One region of the Vibrio sp. 1F263 genome, then DNA from elsewhere that is predicted to be linked to it. Evidence: predicted binding sites of a transcription regulator. Region 1 holds the regulator's gene; each other region holds the start of a gene.

The links. Region 1 encodes MetJ, which represses methionine synthesis genes. Its sites were predicted from a motif close to TTAGACNTNTANANGTCTAA; they were not measured.
Region 2: the regulator MetJ is predicted to act here: its motif matches at 2,943-2,962, upstream of metN (methionine ABC transporter ATP-binding protein MetN).
Region 3: the regulator MetJ is predicted to act here: its motif matches at 4,641-4,660, upstream of metK (methionine adenosyltransferase).
Region 4: the regulator MetJ is predicted to act here: its motif matches at 4,107-4,126, upstream of metE (5-methyltetrahydropteroyltriglutamate--homocysteine S-methyltransferase).

Annotation. Positions count from the first base shown of each region.
Region 1 covers NZ_JBGONI010000011.1:60,987-67,016, forward strand. Annotated here, with positions in the region: gene metF (methylenetetrahydrofolate reductase) at 1-378, opposite strand, end outside; gene ACED25_RS09945 (bifunctional aspartate kinase/homoserine dehydrogenase II) at 697-3,108, opposite strand; gene ACED25_RS09950 (O-succinylhomoserine (thiol)-lyase) at 3,111-4,292, opposite strand; gene metJ (met regulon transcriptional regulator MetJ) at 4,501-4,821, shown strand; gene ACED25_RS09960 (malic enzyme-like NAD(P)-binding protein) at 4,999-6,030, opposite strand, start outside.
Region 2 covers NZ_JBGONI010000018.1:14,790-20,819, forward strand. Annotated here, with positions in the region: gene ACED25_RS12820 (Zn-ribbon-containing protein) at 1-145, shown strand, start outside; gene ACED25_RS12825 (MetQ/NlpA family lipoprotein) at 263-1,072, opposite strand; gene ACED25_RS12830 (methionine ABC transporter permease) at 1,139-1,822, opposite strand; gene metN (methionine ABC transporter ATP-binding protein MetN) at 1,812-2,846, opposite strand; gene gmhB (D-glycero-beta-D-manno-heptose 1,7-bisphosphate 7-phosphatase) at 3,087-3,638, shown strand; gene ACED25_RS12845 (MliC family protein) at 3,702-4,043, shown strand; gene treR (trehalose operon repressor TreR) at 4,134-5,078, shown strand; gene treB (PTS trehalose transporter subunit IIBC) at 5,283-6,030, shown strand, end outside.
Region 3 covers NZ_JBGONI010000012.1:73,961-79,990, forward strand. Annotated here, with positions in the region: gene ACED25_RS10515 (ATP-binding protein) at 1-1,046, opposite strand, end outside; gene ACED25_RS10520 (response regulator) at 1,043-1,753, opposite strand; gene ACED25_RS10525 (hypothetical protein) at 2,089-2,325, shown strand; gene tkt (transketolase) at 2,400-4,394, opposite strand; gene metK (methionine adenosyltransferase) at 4,772-5,923, shown strand.
Region 4 covers NZ_JBGONI010000001.1:6,960-12,989, forward strand. Annotated here, with positions in the region: gene yciA (acyl-CoA thioester hydrolase YciA) at 165-563, shown strand; gene ACED25_RS00050 (YciI family protein) at 773-1,069, shown strand; gene ACED25_RS00055 (GspS/AspS pilotin family protein) at 1,071-1,469, shown strand; gene metE (5-methyltetrahydropteroyltriglutamate--homocysteine S-methyltransferase) at 1,571-3,919, opposite strand; gene ACED25_RS00065 (LysR substrate-binding domain-containing protein) at 4,198-5,109, shown strand; gene ACED25_RS00070 (DUF4250 domain-containing protein) at 5,266-5,466, opposite strand; gene ACED25_RS00075 (hypothetical protein) at 5,588-6,030, opposite strand, start outside.

The sequences.
Region 1 (6,030 bases):
ACCACCGCCTGCTGGAATATCACCACGCAACGCAACAATACTTTCAATGCCATTTGCCCAGTAATCGTCGGCAATTTGAATAAGCTCTTCGCGGCTAGCATCAATACACGTTAAATGTGGCGCAGCAACTAAGCCTGTTTGGTTCTTAATTTCTTTAATGATTGAGTGGGTACGATCACGCTCACCCGAGTTTGCACCATAGGTTACTGATACAAATTTAGGTTGAAGTGTTTTAAGACGGTGAACAGAATTCCACAGGGTCTCTTCCATCTTCTCACTGCTTGGTGGGAAAAATTCAAATGACACATTGATGTTGTCAGAAAGCTCTGCAATATTCTGATTTAAAGCGTCGATATGACTTGCGTGTGTGTATCCCATCTTACTCTCCCTGTGGCAAAAGCAACCACTAAATAATCTCAAATCCCTAGCGACGTTTAGACGTCTATATGTCTCCAGAATGAATTGAATACGATTTAATGTCAACAGATCCATTATGAATTTTTTTCAAGTAGATAGTGAGAAAAGCTCAAGCCGATAGGTGGGTCGCAAAGAAGAAATAATGTAGAAAAAAGACTGAAAACACATCGTGCTTTCAGCCTTATTTATCTTAGTGGATAGTATGCTATTTACGCATTTAAACAATTAATCTGAGTATTAAAGCAATTGATCTGACTATTAAGCCAATCGCTCTAAGTATTAAAACAGGCTAGACATTCTGTTTAAATCAGACTGAATTGCACCAGCTGTCACTTCACGACCAGCACCTGGGCCACGAATAACCAATGGATTATCTTTGTACCATTTGCTCTCAATCGCAAAGATGTTGTCGCAAGGCAGTAAGTTCGCCAGAGCGTGTTCTTTAGATAACGCTTCAACGCCTACTGTTGCCTTACCATTCTTCTCTAAACGCGCTACGTAACGAAGAACCTTCTGTTGAGACTGCGCTTTCTCTAAACGCTCGGCCAACTCTTCACTCAGTACAGAAGCTTTATCAAAGAAGTCATCCACTGACAGATCTTGTAATTCTTCAGGTACCAATGATTCTACTTTGACGTTTTCAGGCTCAATATCTAAACCCGATTCACGCGCCAGAATCACTAGCTTACGCATCACGTCTGAGCCATCGAGGTCAGCGCGAGGATCCGGTTCCGTCAGGCCTTGTTGCCACGCTAAATCAACCAACTCGCTGAATGACACCGTGCCATCAAACTGTTGGAATAACCAAGATAGAGTGCCCGAGAAGATACCTGACAGAGCAATAATATCGTCACCGCTTTCGCGCAGGTCACGTACCGTGTGGTTAATCGGTAAGCCAGCGCCGACTGTCGCGTTGTACAACCAGTGACGGCTGATCTTAGCGAAAGCATCCTGTACTTGATGGTAATACTCACTTGATGCAGAACCTGCCACCTTGTTAGCCGAGATCAGGTGAATACCTTGTTGTGCAATTTGCAGGTACTTTGCTGCAAGCACAGGGCTTGCAGTGACATCGAGTACTACAGCTTCATCGTAACCCTGAATAGAACCCAAACGCTCTAACCAGTCGTTGCCGTTATTGGCAATCGCTTCGTCATCAAAGCGTTTACCAACTGAAGTCGCATCAATGCCTTGATCGTCGAACCAATAAGTTTGGCTATCAACCACCGCAACCAATTCAAAGTTCATCCCACGGCGCTTTTCAAGTTCCGCCTTTTGCTCAGCAAACAGGCTTAACCAACTTGAACCAATATTACCCTTGCCACACAAGGCAATCGCAACACGCTTCTGCGCTTGGAACAGTTGAGAGTGAATGCCTTTCACTAGGCTTGATGTCTCACTCTTACGAATCACAGCGACTAAGCTCAAGCCAGAGTTCGCTTCTGAGATGAATTCAACTGGCGAGCTCTTGAGCTGCTGGTAGAAACCGTAGCAATGGTTCGGGTTCTTAGTCACACCCGCACCTACCGCCGCGATAAGAGAGAAACCTTCTTTGAGCTTAATTTCCGCTTCAATCGCGTGGTCTTGTAGATATTCTAATGCACCACCAGCGATCTCTTCTGTATAAGCAAGACGTAAGCAGTGCTGATCCGGTTCAAGCTCATAAGCAAGCGGCTCAAGTTGGGCTCGTTTAAGACCTTCAAGGACTTCACTTTCTAAGCGGTCAAAATCATGGCCATGACCAAAGGTCAGCTGAACGATCAGAACTTCATCCAGAGAGGTAATGATTTTTGCGCCACGACCCGATGCCAGTACACGCTCTATCTGTGTAGAGCCCGCCTCCGGCTGGTAGCTGCAGCGCAAGCTGAGATCCATAGCACTTTGAGCCACAGGCTGTAGCGTTCGGCTATGGAGCACTGGAGCCGCCAGACGAGCGAGTTCACTCGCTTCATCAAGGCGAAGCAGAGGCAACAAACACGCATCCGAAACCAAACGAGGGTCAGCGCTGTAAACGCCCGCCACGTCACTCCAAATCGTCACACGTTCAACTTCAGCCAAAGCGCCAATCACGGTTGCTGAGTAATCTGAACCGTTACGACCAAGCAGTACTGTTTCACCTTCGCAGTTCTGAGCCATAAAGCCCGTAATCACCACTCGGCAATGCGTATGCTGAGCCAAAACTTCTTTAATCAGAGGATAAGAACGCGCGCGATCCACTTCGGGTTGAGCACCCGCTTCTGCACGTAAAAAGGCACGCGCATCTTGAGCAACTGCTTGTAAGTCATGTTGGCATAACAGAGCGGCTAACAAACGTGAAGACCAAACCTCACCGTGTCCTAGCACCTGTGCTTTTTGCGATTCGCTTAGAGGAGCAGTTAGCTCACCCAAAGCAGTAAATTCTTGTTGAATAGCGGCCGTTAGCTGAGCCGCAGACTCACCTTCAAGCAGCGCTTCAATCAGCTCAAGTTGGAACTGACGAAGGGTTTGTAGACATTCGTGAGCGATACGACCATCTTTGTCGAGCGCTTCAACAAACTCAATCAAGCGGTTAGTTGTTTTACCCGCAGCTGATACCACGACCAAGTCAGTAGTTGATGAGTATTCTCTAAGAATATTGACCACGCGTTGGTAACACTCAGGGTTCGCTAAACTGCTGCCACCAAATTTATGTAGCTGGCGAAAGGTTGTCATTATTAAACTTCCCCTTCTGCGATAAAGCCTTGTGTTTTTTCAAACGCTTGCTTGAGATCATCAATCAAGTCTTCTGCATCTTCAAGGCCAACAGAAAGGCGCAGTAATTGTTGAGAAACACCCGCTTCTGCCAATGCTTCTTCGCCCATAGCACGGTGAGTCATCGACGCTGGATGACAAATCAGGCTTTCAACACCGCCCAATGATTCAGCCAAAGAAAATAGCTCTAATTTATCCACAAAATATTTAAGTGCCTCGAATGAACCCGCAAATTCAAAGCTCAACATTGAGCCAAAACCTGATTGCTGTTTCTTGGCAATATCATGACCCGGGTGTTCAGGCAGGCTTGGGTGGTAAATCGTACCCACCAGATCTTGTTGTTGCAGAGCCGTCAGAATTTCACGTGAGCTCTCTTCGTGAACGCGCATACGTGCACCTAGCGTACGAATACCACGTAGCGTCATGTAGCTATCAAATGGTGTGCCGGTTGCACCAATACAATTACCCCACCATGCTAGCTCTTCAGCGTGCTCTTCAGTTTTAGTGACCACAACGCCGCCAATAACATCTGAGTGTCCGTTGATGTATTTAGTGGTTGAGTGGATAACAAAATCCGCACCCAGCTCTAAAGGCTTTTGGAACACAGGCGTCAAAAACGTGTTGTCGACAGCAACCAGAGCACCTACTTCTTTCGCTTTACGGCAAGTTTCTGCAATATCAACCACACGAACCAATGGATTCGATGGCGTTTCGATTAAGATTAACTTTGGCTTAAGCGCGATCGCCGCATCCAGTGCAGCTTGATCCGATTGATCAACAAACAGAACTTTGAAGTCACCTTTGAGTGAGCGTGTGTTAAACAGACGGTAAGTACCGCCATAGCAGTCGTGCGGTGCAATAATAAGATCATCGCCACCTAAGAAAGCGGATACCCATAAGTTAAGTGCCGACGTACCGCAGTTAGTGACAACCGCGCCTTTGCCTGATTCAAGCTCAAACAGTGCCGTTTCTAATAGACCGCGGTTTGGGTTACCAGAGCGGGTATAATCATACTTTGGCACTTCACCAAAAGCGGGAAACCCATAGTTAGTCGAAAGATAAATAGGTGGGACAACGGCATGGTGTTGCGTGTCTGACTCGATGCCAGTACGTACTGCGATGGTTGCTGGCTTCCGGCTGCTCATAGGTGCTTCCTTACAAGTTTTGCGTCTGAGAATCACAGCTGCTTGTCGGCATTTTGTGGCTGTGTTAGATATATGTTACTCACTTTACTTTCATAAACGTGAGACGTCAACACTTCTGGACGTCTATATGTCTTTGCTTATGGCAGTAAATCCCGCTAAAATCAGCACTATTAATTTATTCTAACAACTAAAGTGATGAAGGTACGCAATGGCCGACTGGAATGGTGAATACATAAGCCCATATGCTGAGCATGGAAAGAAAAGCGAACAAGTAAAGAAAATTACAGTTTCTATCCCTCTAAAAGTGTTAAAGGTTCTTACTGACGAGCGCACTCGCCGCCAGATCAACAACCTACGCCATGCAACAAACAGTGAGCTACTGTGCGAAGCCTTTCTACATGCGTACACTGGCCAACCACTGCCAACGGATGAAGACCTTCGTAAAGATCGTCCAGACGACATCCCGACTGAAGTCAAAAAACTGATGACAGAGATGGGCATCGAGTTCGAAGCGTTTGACGAAGAATAAAAACAACTCAGTCACCGCCTTCATTATTGATTCGCTATAGCTGAACCCTATTTGTCACATCACCCACTACGTTATCTGTAGCTGCGCTGTGAATGATAGACATAAAAAAAAACCGACTCCTATGAGTCGGTTTTTTATTATTCTTTTTCGCTCAATAGAGCAACAGCTACTAAGGCATTAAGCCATATAGTTAGCAGGCATCTCAATTCGAGCAACGCCAGACTCAACAGCCGCTTCAGCAACTGCTTTTGCAACGCGAGGAAGCAGACGCGGGTCCATTGGCTTAGGAATGATGTAACCCTTACCGAACTCCAGTGCAGTCTCGCCCGCAGCTGCCAGTACTTCAGCTGGAACTTCTTCTTTTGCTAGTTCACGAATCGCTTTAACCGCCGCTAGCTTCATTTCGTCATTGATTTCGCTCGCACGCACGTCTAGTGCACCACGGAAAATGAATGGGAAACAAAGTACGTTGTTTACTTGGTTAGGGTAATCACTACGGCCAGTGCCCATGATTAGGTCAGAACGAACTTCATGTGCAAGCTCAGGTTTGATCTCTGGATCTGGGTTTGAACATGCAAACACAACAGGCTTATCAGCCATCAGCGTAAGTGCCTTAGCTGGTAGCAGATTAGGACCCGATACACCCAAGAACAGGTCAGCGCCTTCGATAACATCTTCAAGCGTGCGCTTGTCGGTGTTATTTGCGAACAGCTCTTTGTATTCATTCAAGTCATCACGACGAGTGTGGATCACACCTTTACGGTCAAGCATGTAGATCTTCTCACGCTGAGCGCCACACTTAATCAGTAGCTCCATACAAGCAACCGCTGCTGCGCCAGCACCTAAACAAACGATCTTACACTCTTCCAGTTTCTTACCTTGAAGCTCGATCGCGTTAAGCATACCCGCTGCCGTTACAATCGCAGTACCGTGTTGATCATCATGGAAAACAGGTACATCACAACGCTCAATCAGGCGACGCTCGATTTCAAAACAGTCTGGTGCTTTGATGTCTTCTAGGTTAATACCACCAAATGTATCTGCGATATTCGCAACCGTATCAACGAACTCATCGATTGTGCGGTGTTTTACTTCAATATCAATAGAATCTAAACCAGCAAAACGCTTAAACAGTAGCGCTTTACCTTCCATAACTGGTTTAGAAGCAATAGGACCAAGATTACCTAAGCCAAGAATTGCAGTACCGTT
Region 2 (6,030 bases), on a different contig from region 1:
GATCAGCCTGAAAGATGAAAAAGAGCGAAAATGCCCACAATGTGGTGGTGAATGGCTGCTTGATGCACCAATCCACGATATTTTCTATTTCAAGTGTGATGATTGCCGTCTGGTATCCAACATTTCTTGGGATCACCTCAAGTAATCGACTTCGTTTGATTCACCCTGAGAAGCTTTACTTTCTAGCAAACTTTCATCATTAAAAAAGGGGCTGACATTGAGTCAGCCCCTTTCGGTATCTATAAGTGTCTATTTAAGCTGATTACCAACCTTTAACTACGCCACCTTGGAAGATGTCAGAAGCTGCGTTGTACACTTCTTCAGTTTGATATGCTTTAACGAAGTTTTGTACGTTTTCTGCATTTAGGTTGTCTTCACGAGAAACGATTAGGTTCACGTATGGAGAATCTTTGTCTTCAACGAATACGCCGTCTTTTTGTGGAGTCAGGTTGATAGAGCTCGCGTAAGTAGTGTTGATGATAGATAACGTCACATCATCAAGAGAACGTGGCAGTTGAGCTGCGTCTAGTTCAACAATCGTTAGGTTCTTAGGGTTACCAACGATGTCACGAACGGTAGCTAGAAGACCTGCACCTTCACGAAGTTCAAGTAAACCTTGCTGCTCAAGAAGCAGTAGAGAACGACCTAGGTTTGTTGGATCGTTTGGTACAGCGATACGAGCACCATCTTGGATTTCGTCTACCGATTTAACTTCTTTAGAGTAACCTGCAATAGGGTAAACAAAAGTGTTACCTGCAACCGTTAGCTTGTAACCACGGTCAGCAACTTGCTGATCTAGGTACGGCGTGTGTTGGAATGCATTGATGTCGATAGAACCATCATCTAGCGCTGCGTTAGGTGTTACATAATCCGTAAAAGTGACCAGTTCAACATCCAGGCCGTATTGCTCTTTCGCGACTTTAGCTGCTACTTCAGCAACTTGTGCTTCTGCACCTGCCATTACGCCAACTTTGATCTTAGAAGTATCGACTTCTTTATCACCACAACCTGCTAGTACTAGCGCTGAAGCTGCTGCTGCAATAGTAAGTAAACCTTTAAGGTTAAATTTCATAATAATCTCCTTTTAATAAATCTATTTAATTTGGTTTATACGACTTTGATTTTGGTCTGTAAGTCGTTATCTGTGGTCAACGCGGCGAACTAATGAATCACCGATTGATTGAATAATTTGTACCAGCACAATCAACATGACGACTGTCACAGCCATAATGGTCACATCGTAGCGGTGAAATCCGTAACGAATCGCGACATCACCTAGGCCACCACCACCCACAGTTCCGGCCATTGCCGAGTAACTCACAAGAGTCACTAGCGTAATCGTCACTGAGTTGATGATAGTCGGCAGTGCTTCAGGAAGCAGAACCTTATTGATGATTTGTGTTGGTGTTGCGCCCATTGACTGAGCTGCTTCCACTAGACCTGTTGGTACTTCAAGTAGTGCACTCTCGATAAGTCGAGCCACGAATGGGATAGCACCAATCGTCAGCGGAACAATCGCTGCAGTTGTACCGATGAAGGTACCAATCAGCATCTTAGTGAGAGGGATGATCGCTACCATCAGTACTAAGAAAGGCACAGAACGGCCCACGTTCACAACCGCACCAAGAATTTTGTTTAGCTTGGTGTTCTCTAACAGGCCACCTTTTTTAGTCGTGTGTAGAATAACGCCTAATGGAATACCGACAGCGAAACCAACGATGCCAGCAACAGCAACCATGTAAAGTGTCTCGCCTGTTGCTTCCAATAGAAGGTTGCCGTTAAGGCTGATCCAGTCAGCAATCTCGTTGAAACTAAAGGACATAACCAAGCACCTCTACTTTTACATTGTTGTCGCGTAGGAATTGGATAGCAGCATTATCATCGGCTTCGTTACCGAACAGCTCAGCGACCATCATGCCGAACTTCACGCCGCCGGCGTAATCGAGGTCAGAGCTTAAGATGCTGACATCGATATTGAATTTACGCGCAATTTGCGTCATCAGTGGAGCATCAACCGTTGCACCAGTAAACTCAAGACGTACTAATGGGTAGCTACTGTTAACGCGAGTCTCTTGCAAACGCGCTTGATAATCTTCAGGGATAGATAGGTCTAGCGTTGAGCGAATAAACTGATGTGCTAGCTCTGTCTTAGGGTGTGCGAAGATGTCGCCAACTGTGCCTTTCTCTACTAGCTCGCCACCGCCAATGATCGCGACTTCGTGACAAATGCTCTTAACTACGTCCATCTCGTGCGTAATAAGTAGGATCGTGATGTGTAGCTTGCGGTTGATTTCACGTAGCAGCTCAAGAATAGATTGAGTCGTTGCTGGATCCAGAGCACTGGTCGCTTCATCACACAGTAGTACTTTCGGGTCTGAAGCTAGCGCACGAGCAATCGCGACACGCTGCTTTTGACCACCACTTAAGTTCGCAGGGTAGGTATCACGCTTATCCGATAGGCCGACAAGCTCAAGTAGTTCACTCACTTTCGCTTCAATCGCAGCTTTATCTTTACCTGCAAGCTCTAAAGGTAGTGCTACATTGTTAAATACAGTACGAGAAGACAGCAGATTGAAGTGTTGGAATATCATGCCGATGTTACGGCGTGCTTCGCTAAGTTCTGATTTGCTGAGTTTTGTCAGGTCGATACCGTCAACAATCACTTCACCTGACGTTGGAGCTTCCAACATGTTTACACAACGGATAAGGGTACTTTTGCCTGCACCTGAAGAGCCGATGACTCCAAAGATTTGACCTTGAGGAATGTGGAGGTTGATATCAATTAAGGCATTGATTTCTTTAGTGCCTTGATAAAAAACCTTATTGACTTGATTCACTTTAATCATAGAGAAACCCGTGCAGGTAGAACAGAATAATATATTGATGACTCACTCGATTTACAGATGATGCTATGGTGTTCTATGATCTAAGTCAATAGATATTTTTACGTCTAGACGGCTAAACGCGAGTTGAGAAGTTAAACTAGAAACAAATCGTTAACGAACGCAAAACTAAATAGATAGTGATGAAGCAAATAAAGCGTGTAATAATTAATGATTAATAGAGAGTTGATAGAGAACTGAATTTTGTCTAAACCTGCTGTTTTTTTAGATCGTGATGGTGTGATTAACGTTGATCACGGCTACGTACATGATGAACATGACTTTGAATACATCGATGGTGTGTTTGAAGCGGCGAAAGCGTTTAAAGATATGGGTTATTTATTGGTGTTAGTGACCAACCAATCTGGTATTGCTCGCGGCATGTTTAGTGAAGACCGTTTTCTTTCTCTAACGCAGTGGATGGATTGGAACTTTGTTGATAACGGCGTTGAGCTAGATGGTATTTATTACTGCCCGCACCACGCTGAGCACGGTGTTGGTGACTACAAACAAGATTGTGAATGTCGTAAACCAAAGCCAGGCATGTTCATTTCTGCGCGTGACTTTCTGAAGATTGATATGGCTAACTCGGTCATGATCGGCGATAAAGCTGAAGACATGATGGCTGCAGAAGCGGCGGGTGTTGGCACTAAAGTACTGGTAAGAACCGGTAAGCCAATCACTGAAAAAGGTGAAGCGCTTGCAAGTGTCGTGCTTGACAGTATTAAAGATGTACCAGCATTCTTAAAAGGTTAAGACACTAAGTCTCTTTCACTTAGATATAAGTGTTATTCACTATATAAAGATGAGGAACGCAGTATGAAAGCATTGTTGATAGCATCTCTATGTACGGTAGCGTTATTCGGATGCTCTAAATCAGCAGCTCCTGAGACTGAGAGCGCAGTATCGGACGATCAATTCGTGATTTATCAATGTGAGTCTGACGCTTCATTTAAGGTCGCTTACCTTGGTGATGAAAAAGCGGTATTACGTTTACCCGAGAATGAATATCGCCTCACTCAAATAGCGGCAGGCTCAGGAACGAAGTACATCTTAGATGATGGAACCTCTGAACTGATCAATAGCGTAACTTTACGAACTAAAGGTGACAATGCACGTCTAGAACTTGGTCGTGTTATCTATAAAAACTGCCGAAAGTAGGTCATAGTGAACGACTAGGATTTACAAACAGTTAAGTGAGGGAGTTCGCCCTCACTTTTTCTTTCTCTTCCCTTTAACGTCAGACTTTTTATGAGCAAAAAACTCACTATTCTCGATATTGCTAAGCTGTCCGGTGTTGGTAAGTCTACCGTATCTCGCGTTCTGACCAATGATCCCAAAGTAAAACCTGAAACCCGTGAAAGGGTGGAAAGAGTAATTCAAGAATCTGGGTACACGCCTTCGAAGTCTGCGCAGTCGATGCGTGGTGGCAGTCAAAAAGTCATCGGTGTCATCATCTCTCGTCTGGATTCCCCCTCTGAAAACAAAGCGGTAAGTACGATGCTGGCCGAATTGTATCGAGCGGATTACGATGTCGTGATCATGGAAAGTCAGCTTGATAGAGAAAAAGCCAATGAGCATCTGCAGGTTCTCAAGCGTCGCAATGTAGATGGCATCATTGTGTTTGGCTTTACTGACTGTGATATTCCTGCCATTGAAGCTTGGGAACACAAAGCGGTGGTGATTGCTCTGGATACCGAGAACGTGACGTCGATTAACTATGATAACCAACAGGTGATCAATAGTGCGTTAACGCATCTAGCAGAGCAGGAAATCTCTGAGGTTGGTTTCATTGGCGTTGATCCTAGCGACAAATCAACCGGTGAACTGCGTCTTAAGGCCTATCTAGATTGGTGTGAAAGCGCTGGAGTGATTGCCAACTATCGTACTGGTCAACTTCATCATGAAAGTGCTTATCAGCTGGTGGATGAGGTGCTCGCTCCTACGACTCAAGCGATTGTTTGTGCCAGTGACACATTGGCTCTTGGCGTAATCAAACGTCTGCAAGAGCTGCAACGTGAAGATGTAGTGGTGACCGGTGTTGGTGGCAATGATCTTCTCTCTTTCTTGTTCCCGCGAGTATTTAGCATTGATCCTGGGTATCAATCTGCGGGTAAGTTGGCCGCTAATTTATTGATCTCTCAGCTTTTAGGCAATGCAGAGATCTCTCATCACACTCAATCACCTATTCTATAATCCAGTCAATCAAGCGAAATTGAACTGCTTAGATTAAAATTAGAGTGTGATCTCTTTCAATTAATGGGACTGTTCCCATTTTAATTTATCATTCATGTGGGCATTATAATAACCGTAATTGGGAATGTTCCCATAAATCTAAATCCGAGTGGTTATAGCTGCATGGTTTAGATGAGTAATTGAATGAAACCAGGGTGGGGTAGTATGAGTAAGATAGCGAAGCAAGACGTTGCGCGTCTTATCGAGTTAGTCGGTGGCGAAGAGAATATTGCGAGTGTCAGCCATTGTCTGACTCGACTGCGTTTTGTATTGAATGATACAGAAAAAGCGAACAAAGCAGAATTAGAGAAGCTTAAGCTGGTAAAAGGTTGCTTTACTAACGCAGGTCAATTCCAAGTGGTTATTGGCACCGAGGTTGATGAGGTGTACGCACTTTTGATTGAGCAAACTGGCAAAGATGCATCATCAAAAGATGAGGCGAAGTTGGCTGCTCGCCAGAACATGAACTTCCTTGAGCGTGGTATCTCCCATTTAGCCGAAATTTTCGTACCACTGCTGCCTGCCATTATTACTGGTGGTTTGATTCTTGGTTTCCGTAATGTGATTGGCGACATTCGCATGTTCGACGGCAAAACCTTGGTTGAGATCAGCCAATTTTGGGCAACCGTTCACTCTTTCTTATGGTTGATTGGCGAAGCGATTTTCTTCTTCCTACCGGTTGGTGTGTGTTGGGCGACGGTTAAGAAACTCGGCGGAACCCCTATTTTGGGTATCACGCTCGGTGTGACCTTGGTTTCCCCACAATTGATGAACGCTTACATGATAGGTAAGTCGGTGCCTGAAGTGTGGGACTTTGGCTTGTTCGTGATTGAGAAGGTCGGTTATCAAGCTCAGGTGATCCCTGCGATGTTAGCGGGTGTGGCTCTGGCCTTCATTGAGACCAACCTTAAAC
Region 3 (6,030 bases), on a different contig from region 1:
GCGCATTGGTCAAGGATATCGTTAATATCAATCCACTCTAACTCTTCGTGGATGTCATTATCTCGCATATATTGCAAAGCCCCGTTCAACATCATATCGACTTCGTTCAATAGCTTTTCAAACCTTAATTTTGTTTGCTCATCATCCATCATTTCAGTTCGTAACTTTAAACAGGCTAATGGTGTTTTAATATCATGGGATATCGCATTAAAAAACATATCTCTATCCCGCAAATACGATTTGATTCGACGGTTCATTTTGTTGAAAGCATGAATAGCCGCTCTGGTTTCTGAACTGCCTTCTTCTTTGATTTCTTCAATCTGCATTTGCGACCCCATAAGAGTGGCAGAGCGTGCTAAAGAACGAAAAGGACGAATTTCCTTCTGTAAGACAACATAAGAAACACCCATAAGCATGAAGGTAACAATAAGGAGAAATATGACTTGTCTGCTATCAATGAAATTATCGGTCAGACTATCAAAAGACAGCGGTAGAACGGTGGCTAAATAAAGCCATTCATTCTCTGAAAACTCCACCTGAATCACAGCAATAGGCAAATCCAATTTACCTAATACCAAACTGTAGTCTTTCCACAACGCCGGAAGTTCATAAAGCTTGATACCAGAGTTAAACACCCGTAAATCTTCTCGCTTAGTTAAAGTGACATGTACTTTGCGTGAATCTCTAAGTTGCTGATTCAAAAGTTCAGACGCTTGTACTTCCATCTGAGGAACCAATGAGTAATCAGATAAAGAAGTGATAGGAAGTTTATGGTTATTTATGGATATGAAAAACCTTGTTCCTCCTATATTTCGTAGCTGTTCCAACACCAAGTGACGGTAATTAATGGGTAAGCCAGAGAAGTAATTAATAGTATCTGCTGCAGCTGATGATATAGCTGTCATGGCGTGGCTAGCTGACTCTTTTTTTGATGCTGATGTTGCTGTAAACCATACCGCACCTGCCAGTATTTCAGCCATGAGAATAACCATGAACATAGACAAGGTGATACGAGCAACCATTGATTGAAGTATGTTTTTTTTCAAAATTTAATACGACTAATATGTGAATCGATCACTAACATGTAGCCGCGATGCCTTACCGTCATAATCGTGTTGCGGTCATCGTCTCTTAATTGCTTTCTTAACCGGCTAATTTGTACATCAATACCTCTCTCTAGTGGCTCCGCATCCCTTCCCCAAAGCGCTTGAGCAATATCATTTCGGCTTAGTAGTTGGTTGGGAGAATCCAACATAAGCGTAAGCAAGTTATAATCAGCACTAGAAAGTGAAACCACTTCACCATCTTCATGTTTCAATTGTCGTTTAAGAGTGTCAAACGTCCAATCCATAAATTTCAGAGTCCGCTCACCTTGAGTATGGCTAAACGTGGAACGTCTCAATAAAGCTTTAATTCTGGCTAATAGCTCTCGCGGGTTAAATGACTTAGTAATATAGTCATCGGCTCCAATTTCTAATCCTGCGATTCGATCAGCATCGTCGGTTACTGCGGTGAGCATAATAATGGGAACTTGAGATTGAAGACGTAGTTTCTGGCACAAGGTCAAACCATCATCTCCGGGTAGCATGATGTCTAAAATAATGAGATCTGGAGTGACAGTTTCAAGCTTCTTCCACATCTCATTGCCTTCAAGAGCTGTGATAACCGTAAAGCTTGAACGTTCCAGATATTCACTAAGAGCATCAAGAATGTCCTGACTATCATCGACCACCAAGATTACTTTGTTTGTCATGCTAGACCTTTCATATGAAAACAACGCGCCAACATTCTCTTACTTCGTTATATCTTTCAAGAATATTAATAACGAAATGCGCTCAAACTCCGCAATGTAAGCTGTTCGTTACAAATGACTCTATGCACAGTTAACTCTATTGCTAAATACCTAAACAAGTACTGAGTGCAGGAGTAGGTAACATTTCCTCACTAAATCAATTAAGCGACATACCTCGACAAAATGAATTTATAAATCTAGCGAATGTAATAGCTATTATGCAATGATATCTAAATGAGTCTGACCTAATTCTACGGCTGTTTCTAACCTAGTTTTCTCAACCAAAGGAAAAGGTTATGTCTGGATTTCCAGCGACTCATTTTTGTAAAACGTGCAATAAAGAAACGCCACATAGTGAAGTTCTTGTTCGCCAAACAAGCAGCTATGATACCGACAAAACTTTGTTAGGAAGAATAAAGCTGTTTGCTAATTCAATTATCAATGGTGGTCATTACTACAACATGGATCGTTACGTTGAATGTAAGGTCTGTGGGACTAGAGAACTTGATAATTGGGGAAATGAATTCGAGTAACTCATGTTTCTGAAAGCCAAATAAAAAACCGAGCCAGTGGCTCGGTTTTTTTCTATTCGCGTTACAACGAATGATTAAGCAAGAAGCTCTTTTGCAGTGTTTACTACGTTTTCAGTAGTGAAACCGAACATCTTGAATAGCTCGCCTGCTGGTGCAGATTCGCCGAACGTTGTCATGCCGATGATCTTGCCACCGAAGCCAACGTATTTGTACCAGAAGTCAGCGATACCAGCTTCTACTGCGATACGTGCTGTAACGTCAGATGGAAGTACAGACTCGCGGTATTCTGCGTCTTGCTTGTCGAATGCGTCAGTAGCAGGCATAGATACTACGCGTACTTTCTTGCCTTCAGTTGTTAGTTCAGCAGCAGCGCTAACCGCTAGCTCAACTTCAGAACCAGTTGCGATAAGGATAAGCTCTGGTTTGCCTTCACAATCTTTCAGGATGTAACCACCCTTAGCGATGTTTGCCACTTGCTCTGCGTCACGGTCTTGCTGTGCAAGGTTCTGACGAGAGAAGATAAGTGCAGAAGGACCATCTTTGCGTTCGATTGCCAGTTTCCAAGCAACAGCAGACTCAACTTGGTCACATGGGCGCCATGTGCTCATGTTTGGAGTCAGACGTAGAGAAGCGATCTGCTCAACCGGTTGGTGAGTAGGACCATCTTCGCCAAGACCGATAGAGTCATGCGTGTAAACTTGAATGTTCTGAACTTTCATCAGAGCAGCCATACGCATCGCGTTACGCGCGTATTCCATGAACATTAGGAATGTTGCGCCGTATGGTACGAAACCACCGTGCAGAGCGATACCGTTCATGATTGCAGTCATACCGAATTCACGTACACCGTAGTGGATGTAGTTACCTGAGAAGTCGTTCGCTTCAAGCGACTTAGAACCAGACCACATAGTCAGGTTAGAAGGCGCAAGGTCAGCAGAGCCGCCCATGAATTCAGGTAGCATAGCACCAAACGCTTCTAGTGCGTTTTGAGATGCTTTACGTGATGCGATGTTTGCTGGGTTAGCTTGAAGATCAGCAATGATTGCGTTTGCTTTCTCTTCCCACTCAGCTGGAAGATCGCCGTTAGTACGACGTTTGAATTCAGCTGCTAGCTCAGGGTGAGCCGCTGCGTATGCGTCAAACTTAGCATTCCACGCTGCTTCTTTCGCTGCGCCTGCTTCTTTCGCATTCCACTCAGCTGCGATATCAGCTGGAATTTCGAAAGGACCGTGTTCCCAACCAAGTGCCGCTTTAGTTGCTGTGATTTCATCAGCGCCTAGTGGAGCACCGTGACAGTCGTGCGTACCTGCTTTATTTGGTGAACCAAAACCGATAATAGTCTTAGTACAGATAAGCGTAGGACGAGGATCCGCTTTAGCCGCTTCGATAGCCGCATTGATAGCGTCAGCATCGTGACCATCAACGGCTGGGATTACGTGCCAGCCGTAAGCTTCAAAACGCTTAGGTGTATCGTCAGAGAACCAACCTTCAACTTCGCCATCGATAGAGATGCCGTTGTCATCCCAGAAAGCAACCAGCTTACCAAGACCTAGCGTACCTGCTAGAGAACATGCTTCGTGAGAAATGCCTTCCATCAGACAACCATCACCCATGAACGCATAAGTGAAGTGATCGACGATGTCGTGGCCTTCTTTGTTGAACTGTGCAGCCAATGATTTTTCAGCCATCGCCATACCAACAGCGTTGGTGATGCCTTGACCCAGAGGACCAGTCGTTGTCTCGATACCAGGAGCGTAACCGTACTCTGGGTGACCTGGAGTCTTAGAGTGCAGTTGACGGAAGTTTTTTAGGTCTTCAATTGAAAGCTCGTAACCTGCTAAGTGAAGCAGAGAGTAAATCAGCATAGAACCATGACCGTTAGACAGGATAAAACGGTCACGGTCAGCCCACTCTGGGTTTGATGGGTTATGGTTCAAGTGGCCACGCCAAAGAACTTCAGCGATGTCAGCCATACCCATAGGTGCGCCTGGGTGGCCTGAGTTTGCTTGTTGAACACCGTCCATGCTAAGTGCGCGGATTGCATTGGCTAGATCTTTACGAGAAGGCATGTCTGCTCCTGGATACATAAGCGATTTAAAAAAGAGATAGATGCTAAAGTTTTCATTTTTATTAGCGCGGGTATTCTCTCAAACGACTATAGCGACTGCAAACGTTTTACTGGCACTTTAACGGTCATTTTCCGCAATTTTCGATCATTTACACCACTTAACAATGGCTTCCCCCTACCAACACGCAAACGTTTAGTTATGACATATCCTAAAAAAGAGCTTGTAATTCGACCGTTGGAATTTAAAATAGCCGTCTAGATGTAGAAACACCTACAAAATATACTGTATTGAATGGCGGCGCTTCCTCGATTGCGACGGCATAAATTATTTGCATTTAACTATTTGCAACTAAAAACTAAACTAAAAGTGGAGCTCTCATGGCTAAGCACCTATTCACTTCTGAATCTGTTTCAGAAGGCCATCCAGATAAAATTGCAGACCAAATCTCAGATGCTGTTCTTGATGCCATCATTGAACAAGATCCAAAAGCACGTGTTGCTTGTGAGACTTACGTAAAAACCGGCATGGTTATGGTTGGCGGTGAAGTAACCACGTCTGCATGGGTTGATATCGAAGAAATCACTCGTGAAACAGTTCGTGAAATTGGTTACGTTCATTCTGATATGGGCTTTGACGCTGACTCTTGTGCAGTACTAAACACAATTGGTAAGCAGTCTCCAGACATCAACCAAGGTGTTGATAAAGCCGATCCTAAAGATCAAGGCGCAGGCGACCAAGGTATCATGTTTGGTTACGCGACTAACGAAACACCAATCCTAATGCCAGCTCCAATTACTTACTCTCACCTTCTTGTTAAGAAGCAAGCTGAAGTACGTAAGAGCGGCAAGCTTGACTTCCTTCGCCCAGATGCGAAATCTCAAGTAACGTTCCAATACGACCAAGGTAAGATCGTTGGTATCGACGCTGTTGTTCTTTCAACTCAACACTGTGATTCAGTAACAACACCTGACCTACGTGAAGCGGTAATGGAAGAAATCATCAAGCCAGTACTTCCTGCTGAGTGGATCAACAAAGACACTAACTTCTTCATCAACCCAACAGGCCGTTTCGTAATCGGTGGCCCAATGGGTGACTGTGGTCTAACAGGTCGTAAGATCATCGTTGATACCTACGGCGGCGCAGCTCGTCACGGTGGCGGTGCATTCTCTGGTAAAGATCCATCAAAAGTTGACCGTTCTGCAGCTTACGCAGCTCGTTACGTTGCGAAAAACATCGTTGCTGCTGGCATGGCTGACCGTTGTGAGATTCAACTGTCTTACGCTATCGGTGTTGCAGATCCAACATCTATCATGGTTGAAACGTTTGGTACTGAGAAAGTAGCGCACGAAATCATCATTGAAGCAGTTCGTCAAAACTTCGACCTACGTCCATACGGTCTTCAAGAGATGCTCAACCTTCTTCAACCTATCTACAAGCAGACTGCTGCATACGGCCACTTCGGTCGCGAAGAGTTCCCTTGGGAAGCAACTGACAAAGCAGCTACCCTTGCGGACTTCGCAGGCCTGTAAGCATTACGCAACACGCTTAGCTGAAACGTAATTTTAAAAGCCTCTGTTCTCAGAGGCTTTTTTCTTTCTATTCTTCTATTCTTCTATTCTTCTATTCTTCTATTCTT
Region 4 (6,030 bases), on a different contig from region 1:
ATACAATTATTATCAATATGCGATTTAACAGTGGCCAATGATACTCGTGATCATTGGCCACTGATTGTTTGTGTTCGGTGAATACGTTAAAAATACGACCACCGCGAACCCCGCAAACACATCTATTTAAATTTAAAACAATCAATACCATTAAGAGTACAACAATGACAATTCAATCAACTTTGAACCCGATTGGTTCTTTACTTCTTCGCACTTTGGCGATGCCTTCTGATACCAATGCAGCAGGCCAGATTTTCGGTGGTTGGATAATGTCTCAGCTCGACCTTGCTGGCGGGATACTGGCGAAAGAGATCTCTAACGGCAAGATAGTCACCGTGTCAGTATCAAGCATCGAATTCAAACAGCCAGTGTCGGTTGGCGATGTGGTCTGTGTTTATGGCGACTGCACCAAGATTGGCCGTAGCTCGATGAATATCGACCTAGAAGTCTGGGTTAAGCCTGTACTTGATCACGGTATTGGCGATCGTTACAAGGTATGTGGCGCGACATTCAACTACGTTGCCGTGGACGAAAGCGGTAAACCTCGCTCAATCAACAAATAACGTTTTTCATTAAGCCATTAACGCAAATGGTCTTTAGTTTCAGCAAATGAAATTACTAAAGACCATACAACTCTCTCGTACCAATTCACCTCGCACCAATTCACAATTTCTTATCATTAACTCTTCCAATACCGATTAGTTCGCGTAAATTAGCCAGATAACTAATTTAATCGCTCTAATTCAGTGAAGTAACATAAGGATATCTCAACATGTGGTACGTGATTTTTTCTCAAGACGTCGAAAACTCATTAGAAAAACGCCTAAGTGTTCGCCCACAACATCTAGAACGCCTACAAACACTTCACGACGAAGGCCGACTGTTAACAGCAGGTCCAATGCCAGCCATTGACTCCGATAACCCTGGCGAAGCAGGCTTCACTGGTTCTACTGTTATTGCTGAATTCAACTCTTTGGAAGACGCACAAGCATGGGCTGATGCAGACCCGTACATCGCTGCTGGTGTCTACCAGAATGTAATTGTTAAACCATTCAAGAAAGTATTTTAACGTGAAAAAATGGATTATTGGGTCACTGGCTATTGCCCTACTCGCAGGCTGTAGCTCATCAAGTGAACAAGACAAACAAAGACAGTTAGAGATGATGGCTCACCATCGTGCGGGCGTTTTATCTGCTGGCCTACCTATTGAGTATGGTCCACTCTCTATCATGCGTGTGCTAGCAAAAAATACTGTCGTCGAAATCATGATGATCTACAACCAAGATGCAAAAGGTGCTAAGCCTTTAAACCAAGTTGTAGATATGAGTGTGAATAGCTACTGCACCAACTCTGAAGTAAGAGCTAACCTCGACATGGGCTTAGCTTACAACATCAAAATTCGCAATACACGCGGACAACTGATGGTTGAAAAGCTGATCAGCAAAGAGACTTGCCAGAGCAGCAGCTAGATTCGATATTCGAACAAGCATAAAACCAGAAGGCCTCGCAAATGCGAGGCCTTTTTTGTGGTTCATCGTGGAGTAGAGGGTCAATCAAATCTTAGACTAAATTATGCCTCAGCGGATCCCCACTCTTTACGCAGTGTCTTCGTCGCCGAAACTAAGTTAGTAAGTGCCGCTTCTGTCTCTGCCCAGTTACGAGTCTTTAATCCGCAATCAGGGTTTGCCCACAAACGTTCTGCAGGTATTTTTTCTGCCGCTTTCTTAAGTAAATCTACAATCCACTCTTCTGAAGGGATGTTTGGCGAGTGAATATCATAAACGCCAGGTCCAATCGCATTCGGATAGTTAAACTCTTCAAACGCTTTCAGCAATTCCATGTTCGAGCGAGAAGTCTCAATGGTGATCACATCGGCATCTAGCGCGGCCACTGAATCAATGATCTCGTTGAACTCGCTATAACACATATGGGTATGAATCTGAGTTTCTGGTTTAGCACTCGCCGCTGAGATCTTAAAGGCATCCACTGCCCATTCTAAGTACTCTGCATGGTCGCGTTTTTTCAAAGGCAAACCTTCGCGAATAGCAGGCTCATCGATTTGAATTATGTTAATACCTGCGTCTTGTAAATCAGACACTTCATCACGTAGAGCAAACGCCAGTTGGTTAGTGATCTCTTTGCGTGAGATGTCTTCACGAGGGAATGTCCAACATAGAATAGTGACGGGTCCGGTCAGCATGCCTTTCATCTGTTTCGAGGTCAGAGATTGCGCATAAGTCGACCACTCGACCGTCATTGGTTTTTCACGCTCGATATCCGCAACCACAATCGCCGGTTTCACGCAGCGAGAGCCATAGCTTTGTACCCAACCAAACTTAGTGGTTTGGAAGCCTGCTAGGTTTTCTGCAAAGTACTCCACCATGTCATTGCGTTCCGCCTCGCCATGCACAAGCACATCCAAATCTAAGGCTTCTTGGCGTTTAACCGCATCAGCAATATGACCTTTCAATGCGGTTGTGTATTCCGCTTCATTCAGTTTGCCAGTTCGGTAAGCACTACGCTGAAGACGAATCTCTCCTGTCTGTGGGAACGAACCAATGGTTGTGGTTGGTAACAGCGGTAAGCCGAGAACTTCAGACTGATGCGCTGCACGCTCTGCGTATGGAGCACTGCGTTCTGCCAGTGCTTTGGTAATGGTATTGATACGAGCCTGAACTTGTGGCTTGTTCACATGAATCGCGCTCTTACGGGCAACAATTGGTTGGCTGTAAGTCTCACACGCCAAAATGGCCTTTTGATCGCCGTCTAACGCCGCACCCAACAAGCTCACCTCGGTCACTTTCTGTTTTGCAAAGGCAAACCAACTCTTCACTTCTTCGCTGAGCGTTTCTTCTAACTCCAAATCAACAGGACTATGCAGCAATGAACATGAACTTGCGATCCAAAGCTTATCTCCTAGTTTGTCTTTCACCGGTTGCAGTAACTCAAGCTGCGCGGCTAAGTCAGCTCGCCACACATTGCGTCCATTGATTGCACCCGCAGAAAGTACCCAATCTTCCGGTAACTTATTAACCACTTCATCGAGTTGCTGCGGTGCTGCTGCTAAGTCGATATGTAAGCCGTTGATAGGCAGATCTACGATTTTATCTAATGTATCTGTGACCGAATCAAAGTAAGTGGTAAGTAGTAGTTTTACATCGCCTTGAATCACTTGGTAAGCCAGCTTGAATGAATCTACCCACTGATTATCAAGCTCCAAAGCCAGGATTGGCTCATCAATTTGGACCCACTCTACGCCAAGCTTTGAGAGCTTTGCCAAAATGGCTTGATACGCGGTAAGAAGGCGAGGAAGTAGAGATAAGCGGTCAAACCCTTCTTCCACTTCTTTGCCTAGGTATAAGTAAGAGAGTGGCCCAAGGAGTACAGGCTTAACTTTGTGTCCTGCTTTAATCGCTTCATTCACTTCATCAAACAGTTGAGGCCAACTTACTTCAAAAGAGTCATCTTTGCTGAACTCAGGAACAATGTAGTGGTAGTTAGTGTTGAACCACTTGGTCATGTCAGAAGCAGCTGAACTGTCTTTAGTGACATCATTCGACGTATGCGAACCACCGCAGCAAGTAGATTGAACTTGAGACTGACCACGACCAACGCGGAACAAGGTATCTAAATCTGGGAAGGCTTTTTCATCTTCTGATCCACCAGCATGGCGCTTGGGAACGTGGCCTAGAAGTAGAGTCGTAGTTAGTACATGGTCATACCATGCGAAGTCACCCGCAGTTGCAAAGCTTAGATTCGCGTCAGCTTGTACATTCCAGTTACGATTTCTTAATTCACTGCCGGTCTGCTTGAGCTCAGATTGATCGATCTCACCGCGCCAGTACTTCTCGAGAGTGAATTTGAGTTCGCGTTTTTCACCGATACGTGGGTAGCCAAGAATATGCGTTGTTGTCGTCATGTGTCTGTTCCTTATTCGATAATTTTAATTTCCGGTCAGACTGCCTGTAATGATTGTATTTTTAACAAAGGCGTCTGGATGGCTAAACTATCTCCCTAATCTGAACGATGAACAAGGTCCAAATATTCATCTTGTTTATTAATAATATTCATCTTGAATCATCCAAAGATGAACAGTTTAAATCCATCTGGACATCTAGACGTTTACAAGAGAGCAAAAACACCGTAGGGTGATTATTAAGAAATATTGAATTGGCTTAGGGAATATGAGGAATACTCATGATAGAGCTTAAACACCTTCGAACATTGACCACCTTGAGAGACAGCGGCTCGCTAACCGCGACTGCAACTTCTCTTCATCTGACTCAGTCGGCACTTTCTCACCAGTTGAAAGACCTTGAGGCTCGAATTGGCGGTCAGCTTTTTTTGCGTAAAACAAGGCCGGTTAAATTTACCTCGGAAGGCGAAATTTTGTTAAAACTGGCTGATGAGATACAGCCACAAATCGCCAAAGCTGAAAACGAACTCGCAAGCCTAAAAGAGGATGTGAATGGCCGATTGCACATGGCGATCGAGTGTCACTCATGCTTCCAATGGCTAATGCCCGCTTTGAAGGAATACCAAGTTGCTTGGCCAAGCGTGACCTTAGATTTCTCGTCAGGGTTTGGGTTCGAGCCTCTACCGGCATTGATGGCTGGAGAACTCGATTTGGTGATCACCTCTGATATACAGCCCCGTTCTGAAGTTCACTACGAACCTCTCTTTGATTTTGAGATGCGTTTGATCACTGCAATCAACTCACCTTTGGCAGAAAAACAGAGCATAGAACCGCAAGATCTTAGCGATATAACCATGCTCTCTTATCCGGTTCAAAAACAGCGTCTCGATGTAGTGAAACACTTTTTGCAACCAGCAGGCGTTGAACCAAAGAAATGGAAACAAGCAGACAACACATTGATGCTGGTGCAAATGGTATCGGCAGGTTTAGGTGTTGCGGCCTTACCTAATTGGGCAATCAGTGAATTTTCGAGACAAGGGTTAATCGCCAGTAAACCATTGGGTAACGGGCTTTCAAGAAGGTTGTTCGCAGCGGTAAGAAACTCAGAAAAAGACAAACGTTACCTACAAGCTTTCTTTAGCACGGCAAGACAGCAAAGTAAGAGTCACCTAGATGGCATTGAGGTCGTTTAAGAGACTCGTTGTTGGGTTAGTTTATGCCTGCGTTGAACCTGATAGATATGCGCCAGAAACAAAAAAAGTCACAGATTATCTGTGACTTTTTTATTGCCAATACCGACAACAGGTAATGAGTGTTAATCCACGATAGAAGAAACTCTCATTGTGAGCTTATCTTGAGTAAGACTTGAACTGATTAGTCAGTGGGTCGTATTGATAGCCCAACATATCAAGCTTGCCCACGACACTTTCTATATCCATTTCATACATACTGATCAGCTCTTCAAAGCTATCGCATTCTAAGCGAAGTTTTTCATTCACGATTCCCAGCAAAATAATGCTATCGAAACCTTTGACGTTGCTTAAATCCATCCCGTACTCCTAACGAACACACCGACTAGATTTAAGTTTAGAACGCTTACCAACACCACGCTAAAAAACAGATCACACTTTTTCGATTCAACACCGAAAGGCTTGTGAGATCAGTAACCGCCTACATCGCCCAAACTGGCGTTAAACCAACAGCCGCCGCCAATAACATCAACAATGAAATAGTCAGCTGAAGCTTTTCAGGGGTTTTAACGAACAATAAATGCCAACACCACACCACGATAGCTGAGATTAGCAAAGCAAAGCTAAACAGCAGAGTTGAAATCATTGGCTCTAATTGAGCTTCAGACAGAGAGTAAACATTGATGACCGTCGCCAAAACCACCAACATCCCCGTCAGCACACCAACAACGGGCAGAACACGGTGAAAAGCCTGTAAGCGTGTTCTTGCAATCGTCAGCAGTAAATGACCAAACGCTGCCCCCAATAAAACCACGAGTAATAAAGTGCTAATAATACCGACTGTGGTTGCTTGCTCCGTCGCTTGTATAGCAACGTATGACAGTGCTAAACCACAAGCTAAATACATCACCCAAATAGGGCCAG